DNA from 3 places in the Alcaligenes sp. SMD-FA genome. Region 1 is predicted to be linked to each of the others. Evidence: riboswitches for the same ligand, from Rfam matches in the RefSeq annotation. Region 1 holds a riboswitch; each other region holds the start of a gene.
The links. A riboswitch is a leader RNA that binds a small molecule or an ion and turns the genes downstream of it on or off. The one in region 1 is predicted to bind thiamine pyrophosphate.
Positions count from the first base shown of each region.

Region 2: linked by a shared signal. The riboswitch ahead of OKX01_RS07870 (NUDIX hydrolase) and the one ahead of OKX01_RS08970 (sodium:solute symporter family protein) in region 1 are both predicted to bind thiamine pyrophosphate.
Region 3: linked by a shared signal. The riboswitch ahead of thiC (phosphomethylpyrimidine synthase ThiC) and the one ahead of OKX01_RS08970 (sodium:solute symporter family protein) in region 1 are both predicted to bind thiamine pyrophosphate.

Region 1 covers NZ_CP110108.1:1,934,137-1,937,407, reverse strand. Annotated here, with positions in the region: gene OKX01_RS08980 (LLM class flavin-dependent oxidoreductase) at 1-674, opposite strand, end outside; gene OKX01_RS08975 (3-oxoacyl-ACP reductase) at 671-1,453, opposite strand; TPP riboswitch at 1,504-1,601, opposite strand; TPP riboswitch at 1,668-1,775, shown strand; gene OKX01_RS08970 (sodium:solute symporter family protein) at 1,917-3,271, shown strand, end outside.
Region 2 covers NZ_CP110108.1:1,710,035-1,713,305, forward strand. Annotated here, with positions in the region: gene fur (ferric iron uptake transcriptional regulator) at 1-188, shown strand, start outside; gene hisI (phosphoribosyl-AMP cyclohydrolase) at 229-693, shown strand; gene thiD (bifunctional hydroxymethylpyrimidine kinase/phosphomethylpyrimidine kinase) at 796-1,602, opposite strand; gene OKX01_RS07870 (NUDIX hydrolase) at 1,599-2,072, opposite strand; TPP riboswitch at 2,117-2,235, opposite strand; gene OKX01_RS07875 (tautomerase family protein) at 2,281-2,670, opposite strand; gene OKX01_RS07880 (hypothetical protein) at 2,677-3,054, opposite strand.
Region 3 covers NZ_CP110108.1:3,437,998-3,441,268, reverse strand. Annotated here, with positions in the region: gene thiC (phosphomethylpyrimidine synthase ThiC) at 1-1,779, opposite strand, end outside; TPP riboswitch at 1,835-1,929, opposite strand; gene OKX01_RS15905 (helix-turn-helix domain-containing protein) at 1,970-2,347, opposite strand; gene OKX01_RS15900 (helix-turn-helix domain-containing protein) at 2,558-2,932, opposite strand; gene OKX01_RS15895 (response regulator transcription factor) at 3,045-3,271, shown strand, end outside.

The sequences.
Region 1 (3,271 bases):
TTGCGCGCGGCCAAATCCCGGCCCTGCTCAGAGGCACCGGCCTGAAACAGAACAGGCTGTCCTTGTGGTGAGCGCGGCAAGGTCAAGGGCCCATCGACCAGGAAGTGATCGCCCTTATGCAGGATCTGACGCACCTGATCTACCTTGGCATAATCGCCCTGCCTGTCCATCACCAAGGCACTGTCGCTCCAGGAGTCGAACAGCTTCAGCGAAGTCTCAACAAACTCTTCAGCCCGTGCATAGCGCCAGGCATGGTCGGGCATGGCTTCGTAGCCGTGATTACGTGCTTCCGAATCAAACATGGATGTCACCACGTTCCAGCCCATCCGTCCCTTGGACACATGATCCAGGGAGCACAACATGCGCGCTGCCACAAAAGGCGTGTAGAAAGTGCTGGAAACGGTGCTGATCAGGCCGATACGCTCGGTGGCTCGCGCCAGGGCGGCCATCATGGTCAAGGGTTCCAAAAACCAGCGCGGACCGTCAGACACGTTATCGCTGGATTGGCCATCGGCAAAGAATATGGCGTCCAGCTTGCCACGCTCGGCGATCTGGGTCAGTTCTTCGTAAAACCGGACATCGCCGAGGCGTTCTACCTGCGAATCGGGATGACGCCAGGCTGCTTTGTGATGCCCGCAGCCCATAATGAATAAATTGAAGTGCAGCTGCCTCATCCGTTTTTCACCAATCCACCGTCCACCACCAAATTCTGCCCAGTGACTGCCCGAGCCCACGGACCGGCAAAGAACAAAGCGGCATCGGCGAACTCCTCAGGCGTAGTCACACGGCGCAACGGTGTGCTGGCCGCAATCAAGTCAAACACGGCCTCGGGCGTAGCCGCGGACGCATCGGTTGTACGCAGCAAACCGCCAGAAATCATGTTCACAGTAATCTGATCGGGCCCCAGATCGTGCGACAAGGTACGCGTCATGGACAACAACGCCGCCTTGGCGGCCGTGTAATCGTGATAGGGCACAACAGGGTTCTGGAACAGGTTCGTACCGATATTGATGATGCGACCAAAGCCCGCTTGCTTCATACCAGGCAATGCCGCCTGTGTGGTGTTCAAGGCACCGCCCACAATGCCTTCCAGTTGCTGGTTCAGTTGCGACCACGTCAGCGTATCGGCATGGGGACGAGCATCGCCGTTGAAAGAAAATTCAGGCAAAGCGTTATTGACGACCGTAGTGATAGGCTGGCCAAAATGCGCCTGGGCCTTGGCAAACAAAGCTTGCACCGCCGTCGCATCCGTCACGTCCGCTTGCACGGCCAGACATTGCTGCGGGAACTCATCCGCCAGCGCCTGAGCGGCTGCTTCACTTTTCAGGTAATTGATGACAACTTTCGCGCCCTGACGCGCAAACGCACGTACCAGGCAAGCCCCCAGGCCGCGTGCGCCGCCGGTGACCAGAACAAGTTGTTGGGAGAGTTCCGAGACGTGTTCCACAGACATGAGACTCCTTGCAAGAATTCGGCGAGGATGTCGGCCCGGTTCAGACGCAGGTCTATGGATTCGGACATCCCTTCGCCAGTATGAGCTGGATCAGGTTCGACGGGTTTTATCTCAGCCCTTTCCAAGAAGGACACCCCGTGCCGCAGCCAGACCATAGCATAAATTGGCCTAGACCGTATCATTGACATTTGAAAGAAGCTCTCCTACTCTTTGAACCTGTTCCTGGGGGAGTCCTTAACGGGCTGAGACTCCGCATTCAAGCGGTAACCCTTAGAACCTGATCCGGATCATGCCGGCGAAGGGAAAGGAAACGCGGCCTGGCAGCCTGCCCGCTCTTGTCTGTGCGGTGCATTCATCAGCTCACACGCCCCATTTCAATCCCTCCATTTTTCTGCGCCCTGCCCTGGCATCCCGCCAGCTTGGCCGGTTTGTGCCTGTTCAAACAGGTTTTTGGGGAGATCTCATGCTGGACCAAACCGCCACCCTCCTGTGGCTGATCGTTTTTTCTGCGGCTTTTGCTCTGGCCGGGGTGCTATACGCCCGCCACTACAAAAATTCTCTTGAAGACTTTGTGGTGGCTCGCAATAGTCAAAGTTCCGTCGCTACCATTCTGACTTTATTGGCTTCTTCGCTGGGCGCATGGATCCTGTTCTCACCCGCGCAGGCTGCCACCTGGGGAGGATTGAGCGCCGTCATCGGCTATGCCCTCGGTTCCATGTCGCCCCGCCTGGCCATGATTCCGCTGGGCAAACGCATGCGCGAACTGCTGCCACGCGGCCACAGCCTGAGCGAGTTTGTCATTGCCCGCTACGGTCGCCCTATGTATGCGCTGACCCTGCTCATCATGTTGTTTTACATGTTCATCTCCATGACGGCTGAAATCACCGCCATGTCCAAGATGATTACCTTGATCGCCCCTATCCCCCTGTGGGTCACCGCCAGTATTGTGCTGCTGGCCACGCTGATCTACACGTCTTATGGCGGACTGCGCGCGTCCATCTTTACCGACAAGGTACAGATGCTTGTAATCCTGCCCATGCTGTTTCTGATCATCATGTTTGGCTGGCAAGCCGTAGGGGGACCGGTGCAATTGTTTGACAGCGTGAAGCTGGAGGCGCCGCGCCTGATCGAGCTTGGCGACCCGGTCGGTATCAAGGCCGGGCTGACCTTCTTTGTGGCCATCTTGCTGACCGGCCTGTTTCACCAGGGCAACTGGCAGCGCATCTATGCCGCCAAAGACACGCAGTCCATGCGTCGCGGTTTTTTGCTCGGTGGCCTGTTTGTCGCCCCTTTCATCTTTTTGATGGGTTTATTTGGTCTGGCCTTTGTGGGCCTGGGCTCCACCGGTGACAGCTCCGTCGCCTTGTTCAACGTTATTTTGCCGCACGTACCGGTCTGGTTTCTGGTACTGCTGATTCCTTTGGGCCTGTCCTTGGTCATGAGCAGTGCCGATACCGCCATCAGTGCTGTTTCCAGCCTGATTGCGGTGGATCTGGGCCGGATCATGCCCCATCGCAATACCGCTCAAATGATGAGTCTGGCGCGGTCCCTGATCTGGGTTTGCTCCATCCCTGTGCTGTACGCGTCCTCGCAAGGTTTCAGTGTGCTGTACCTGTTCCTGCTGGCAGACTTGCTGTGTTCGGCAGCCGCTTTCCCCGTGTTCTTTGGTTTGTATAGCCGCCGCTACGATGGCTTTACCGCCACCCTTAGCACCCTGGGCGGCCTGGTGGCCGGTCTGGCCGTGTTCCCACGCCCCAATGGCCCGATGGATTACTTGCTGGAATCCTTCTTGCTGGCCGCCATTGTGCCGGTGCTGAT
Region 2 (3,271 bases), 220 kb from region 1:
TCTGCACGGACTGCGGACGTGTGCAGGAGTTTCATGACCAAGCTATTGAGCAGCGACAAAAAACGATTGCTCAAGAACGGGGCTTTCAGGTTCTGGAACATAGCCATGTGCTGTATGGCCGTTGCCTGAAAGCGGATTGCGAATATCGCCCGGAACCCATGATGACAAGGAGAAAACGTGAAGACTGAAGGACAAGAAACCAGGTCTGCTGAAAATGCGACAGTCCAAATGAGCCGCCGAATCTCGGTGGAGCAAGTGGAAGAGGGCCACGAACTGGCCCCCAAGTTTGATGAGCACGGCTTGATTGCTTGCATCACGACAGACGCTAGCAATGGCGAGGTCTTGATGTTGGGTTACATGAATCGGGAAGCCCTGGAGAAAACCATACAGACAGGGCAAGCCCATTACTGGAGCCGCTCGCGTCAAATGCTCTGGCATAAAGGTGCCAGCAGTGGACTGGTGCAGACGGTAGAGGAAATGCGTATCGACGACGACCAGGACGCGGTGTGGCTACGTGTGCGGGTAGCCGGTTCCGGAGCCAGTTGCCACGTGGGCTATTACTCCTGTTTCTACCGGCAGGTGCCGGTGGGTGCCGAGCATAGCAAAGGTCAGGATCTGGTCTTTGTCGAGTCCGCCAAGACCTTTGATCCCAAAGAAGTGTATGGGGATGTGCCCAATCCCACTGTGCTGTAGTGTTTGTTTCATTCAATGGAGCCGCTTGACTGTTCGCACTCGTAAAACTGCAGGGCAGTCAGACTGAACATCGCATAGCGATCAGTTGTAATGGGAGAGAGCTTACTTGAGAGGCCATAAAGCATGGAAATGATGCACCGGACCTTGCCCCAGGCCGATCTGCAATTGGTCGGCAGCGGCCAAAGCGCCATTCAGGTATTCCTTGCCCAAACCCACCGCAGTTGGCACGCTGCGCCCCGGTAGCAGGGCCGCAATGGCGGAGGATAGCGAGCAGCCCGTGCCATGTGTGTTGCGTGTCGGGATGCGGGGCGACTGAAAAACATGGCTCTGCCCCTGACCTTGCAACAGATCCACACTGTCCGGGCCGTCCAGGTGGCCGCCCTTGAGCAGCACCCATTCAGGGCCCAGCAAGCACAACTCCTTTAAAGTGCTGTGCATTTCTTGCAGCGAGGCGGGTTCCGGTTTTTGCAGCAAATCGCCTGCTTCGGGCAAGTTGGGGGTGAGCAGGGTACACATGGGCAGCAGCTTGTCGCGCACCACGGAGACGGCTTCGGGGCTGAGCAAACGGTCCCCGCTTTTGGCAACCATGACCGGGTCCAGCACAATCGGGCAGTCCAGGCCGTGATGGTGCAGGCGGTCTGCAATCGCTTCCGCAATCCCTGCATTGGCGACCATGCCGATCTTGATGGCATCCACGCGCACATCCTCAAACACCGCGTCCAACTGGTCCGCCACAAAGTCCGGCTCCAGCGCCACAAAACGCCGCACGCCCTGGGTGTTCTGCGCGACCACGGCTGTAATTACGCTCATGCCGTAGGCACCCAAGGCGTACATGGCTTTCAGATCAGCCTGAATACCAGCGCCGCTGGTCGGGTCTGTGCCCGCAATACTCAATACATTCGGAATCATGCTTGGCCTACTTGATCTTGAGTGGCAGCCAATGCCAGTGCCTGGCGGGCAACTCGGACGACGTCAAAACTGTGTGCTACATCCAGGCTGTTCAGTTCCGCATTGCTGAACCAGCGTGCGTCCAGGGCATCATCGCCTGCCTGCGGCTCACCTTGCTGCCAGCGAAACAGCACAGCAATCAGAATGAAGTGTGAATAGGCCAAGGGTGTGGTGCTGGGCTCGCGGTCAAACACATCCAGCGCATCAAAGACCTGCAAGGCCTGGCCTTGTATGCCGGTTTCTTCGGCCAATTCCCGATGGGCCGCCGCCATGATGGTTTCGCCCGCGCGGATTTTGCCGCCCGGAAAGGCCCAGCGTCCGGCATCGGGCCGATTGGCGCGGCGTATCAGCAAAATCTGGTCTTGACGGATGACGGCAGCCAGGGTGGCGGCAACCGGGCCGACGGGGGCGGGAGAGTGGTCAGACGACAAGATAGCAACTCCTACTCAAGGATAGCCATCCGGCAGCAAGCGGCGAGCAGGTACATACCCGTCCCTTCGCCGGCATGACCCGGATCAGGTTCAACGGGTCACTGCGGTGCAATCTGCTCGGGCAGTTTCTCAGCCTGCTCGCCAGGCTCCCCTCGGTGAAAAGACCGTTCTTGTTAAAACGGTCTGGGCGAGTATACCTGTCTTTCGCCTACAACTCCCCCGTCAAAAACTGCGCTCGCCCACGCCCGAAGGACCAGTCTGCATCGCTGTTCTCGACCAGAGCGATGATCAGATCATCGGGTGATACGCCACAGTTTTGTTCCAGTCGCTCTGCCAGCAAACGGTAGAACTGGACTTTCTGACTCTCGCTGCGGGGGCGGGACACGATATGCAGCAGCACTACTTTGTCGCTGCGAGGGTAACCCAGGCCGGTGTCGTCCAGCACCAGCTCGCCGGGACGGTGCTGGGTGACGCATTGGTAGCGGTCGCTGGCAGGAACATCAAAGGCGTGCACCATGGCTTGGTGCGTGGTGTCAAGTAGCTGGCGTAGTTCGTCGTCGCTGCGGCCTTGGATCAGGTCAAATTTCAGTAGTGGCATGGTGGGTCATTCTTGATAGGAAGTGCGGTCTGCAAGGCCGTCGGGAGTGATAGCCATATCGTCGTACATCAGGCGTTCGGCTTCGATGAGCAAGGTTGATAGTTGCTGGTAAGCGGCGGCCCATTCATCGATAAGCTCGTTGCTGGCTATCCTCTCGCTCAGCTCTTCGCGTAGGGCTTGCAGCAGGAAAGTGTCCCCATGTGGGGCACGCTCGGACTGGATTTGGAGAGCAACGCGATTGTTGGTGATCTGGCTGGCCAAGGGACTCAGCGGTGGGGAGTCGCGCAGTATCAATTCATAAAAATAGGTGGTCAAGGCTTCACTGTCGCTTGCCAGCAGCGGCACAGCCGCCTTGATGATGTCGCGTTGAGCGTCTGTCAACATACAAGTCAAAAGCCAGGCAAGATGTGGCCATTTGTGCAGTCAACGAGATAGGCAGCAGGGTGGGTCACGGTATCAGTCTCCTAGTTTGAGGTTGAGATAGCGGCGCTATCCATAGGGAAGATAGAAGACTGAGTAGATCAAGTAAAATGATGAATAGTGAATTTATGGATCATTAATAATGATTAAAAAGCGATCCCTATAAGTGTTGCCTGGACGA
Region 3 (3,271 bases), 1.5 Mb from region 1:
GCAGAACTTGGGCCCACACATGGAGCAAAAGTGCGCCACTTTCATCGAGTCTTTAGGCAAAGTCTCGTCGTGGAACTCACGCGCGGTATCCGGGTCCAGCCCCAGATTGAACTGATCATCCCAACGGAATTCAAAGCGCGCCTTGGACAAGGCATTGTCCCGGAATGCCGCCGAAGGATGCCCCTTGGCCAAGTCCGCGGCATGTGCCGCGATCTTGTACGTGATGATGCCGTCCTTCACGTCTTTCTTGTTCGGCAAGCCCAGATGCTCCTTGGGCGTCACATAGCACAACATCGCCGTGCCTTGCCAGGCAATCATCGCCGCGCCCAAACCGGAAGTGATGTGATCGTAGCCCGGTGCAATGTCGGTTGCCAAAGGCCCCAAGGTATAGAAGGGGGCCTCATGACAGTGCTCCAGCTGCAACTGCATGTTCTCTGGAATCAGATGCAAAGGCACATGACCTGGGCCTTCAATCATGACCTGAACATCGTGCTTCCACGCAACCTGAGTCAACTCGCCCAAGGTACGCAGTTCCGCGAATTGCGCCTGATCATTGGCGTCATAGCCCGAACCGGGGCGCAAGCCGTCACCCAGTGAGAAAGCCACGTCGTACTGCTTCATGATCTCGCAGATGTCCTCGAAATGCTCGTACAGGAAGCTTTCGCGGTGATGCGCCAGACACCACTTCGCCATGATGGAACCACCACGCGACACAATGCCTGTCATGCGACTGGCTGTCATCGGAATGAAGGGTAAACGCACACCAGCGTGAATGGTGAAATAATCCACACCTTGCTCGGCTTGCTCAATCAGGGTGTCGCGGAAAATATCCCAGGTCAGATCCTCGGCAATGCCGCCGACCTTTTCCAGTGCCTGGTAAATAGGCACGGTGCCCACCGGAACGGGTGAGTTGCGAATAATCCATTCGCGCGTCTCATGGATATTCTTGCCCGTGGACAAATCCATGATGGTGTCTGCACCCCAGCGAATCGCCCAGGTCATTTTCTCGACCTCTTCGCCAATGGTGGAGCCTAGGGCCGAGTTACCGATATTGGCGTTGATCTTCACCAGGAAATTGCGGCCAATAATCATGGGCTCGGTTTCCGGGTGGTTGATATTGGCGGGCAAAATGGCTCGGCCACGCGCAATCTCATCGCGCACAAACTCGGGTGTTACCGTGGTGGGCAAGCTGGCTCCGAAGCCCTGACCGGGGTGTACCTTGGTCAGGCGGCGGGCCATCTCTTCACCTTGTGGGCCACTGGCGCGCAAACTTTCAATGTATTGCTCGCGCCGCAGATTTTCCCGAATCGCCACAAACTCCATTTCAGGGGTGATGATGCCGCGCCGTGCGTAATGCATTTGCGTGACATTGGCACCCGAAGTACTGCGCCGGGGTTGACGCTTCAGTTCAAAGCGCAAGGTGTCCAGCTCCGGATCAGCCTGGCGGGCCTGACCGTACTGGCTATTGAGTCCTGCCATCAACTCGGTGTCATTGCGCTCGCTAATCCAGGCTTGGCGCAGTGCAGGCAGACCTTTGCGAATATCGATCTGTACCGAGGGGTCTGTGTAAGGACCGCTGGTGTCATAAACGCTTAAGGGAGGGTTTGGCTCGGCGCCAAAGTGGCTGGGCGTATCAGCCAGAGAGATTTCCCGAAAAGGCACACGCAGATCAGGCCGTGAGCCGGTTTGATAGGTCTTTCGGGAGTTGGGTAAGGGCTGGATCGCAGCCGGGTCTACGCTGGCCGCAGTGGCCGTAAAAGAAGGGGTTTTGCTTGTCATTGCAGCTCCAAGGAAATGGTGGAGCCGATATAGGAAGAAGTGCCGTGCAGGCATTGCACCTGTGGCACACGCTCCCAGCATCGGCATTATCCGTACTGGTACGAGGGTTTATCTCAACCCGCCAAATGGCGAGTACCCCTGCGTGCCGACAAGTATAGGTACTTTAGAGCTGCTTGTGGACGTATAAGGCTTATTTTCTTTTCATGCCGTTGAGCAGGTGACGGATGGTTTGATCCAGATGGTCACGTTCTTTGGGGGGTAAAGCCACAATCTCGTCCACGGAAAAGCGGTTGAAGGGCCAGGTCACAATGGGCGGGCCTTCGCCGGAGTCTTGCAAGGTGGCCGCATGGCTTGTGCTCAACTCCATATTGCCCAGCCCGTTCTTGAGCCATTGGGCGCTGATGTTCAGGGCTTTGGCCAGATCCAGAATCTCGCGCGCGTCACGCCGCGTGCCACTCTCATAATTGGAGATGGCGCTTTGGCTAAGGTTACACAGGCGGGCCAGTTCGGCTTGGGAAAAGCCGCGTTGCAGGCGGGCGTGACGGAGGCGATCAGAGAAGTGTTTCACACTACAGATTGTTCATGGAACGCCCTGCACGATGGTTTTCAAGAAAAACCCCGTATGTGATAAAACGATCCGGCCCCATCTGCTTCGCTAGGCAAAGAGAAGGTTAGGATAGGTGTGGGCGCAGTCTGGTATCACGCTGTGTGTACAACCAGCCACTGAGTAGAGTGCGACGCTTGGCGACAGCAGGTAGGGGGCAGAAACGAGTAGTGTCTAGCGCTTTTTCATGCCGTCCAGCAAATGACGCAAAGTGCGATCGAGCAAATCCCGTTCGCTATCGGCTAGCGCAACCACCTCATCGACGGAGAACAGACGGAACGGCCAGGAGACAATCGGAGCGCCTTCCTGAGGTTCGGACAAGGTATATCTGTCGTCCAAGAACTCCATCTGGCCGACACCTTTGCGCAGCCATACCGCGCTGACATTCAAGGCTCTGGACAGCTCCAGTATTTCGCGGGCATCTCGACGAGTACCGTTTTCGTAGTTGGAGATGGCGCTTTGAGTCAATCCGCATAGACGTGCCAAATCCGCCTGAGAAAGACCGCGGTATTGACGTGCATGGCGAAGGCGTTCGGAGAAATGTTTCACACAACAGATTGTTGATGTAACTGCCAGCACGATGGTTTTGATAAAAAATCACAGTCGTGATTTATACTGTCCGACATAGTCATCAGATGTCATTATAGTTAAGGTTTCAACTATGTCGGTTGCAAATGAAATTGCTGGCGGTCCTGTTGTGCTCTACCTGGCCACGGCTATCCCTGATCGGAATTTACTAGAACAAAAAATTCAGGCACTGGCTGAACGTGGTTATCGTCTTATTTTTTGTCCGGATGTAACGGCTTTATTGCAGTTGGCTCAAACGCGCGGGCGTCATGCCGGTTCACTATGTATTGCCTGGCTGGGAGGCACTTTGGCAGAGATTTG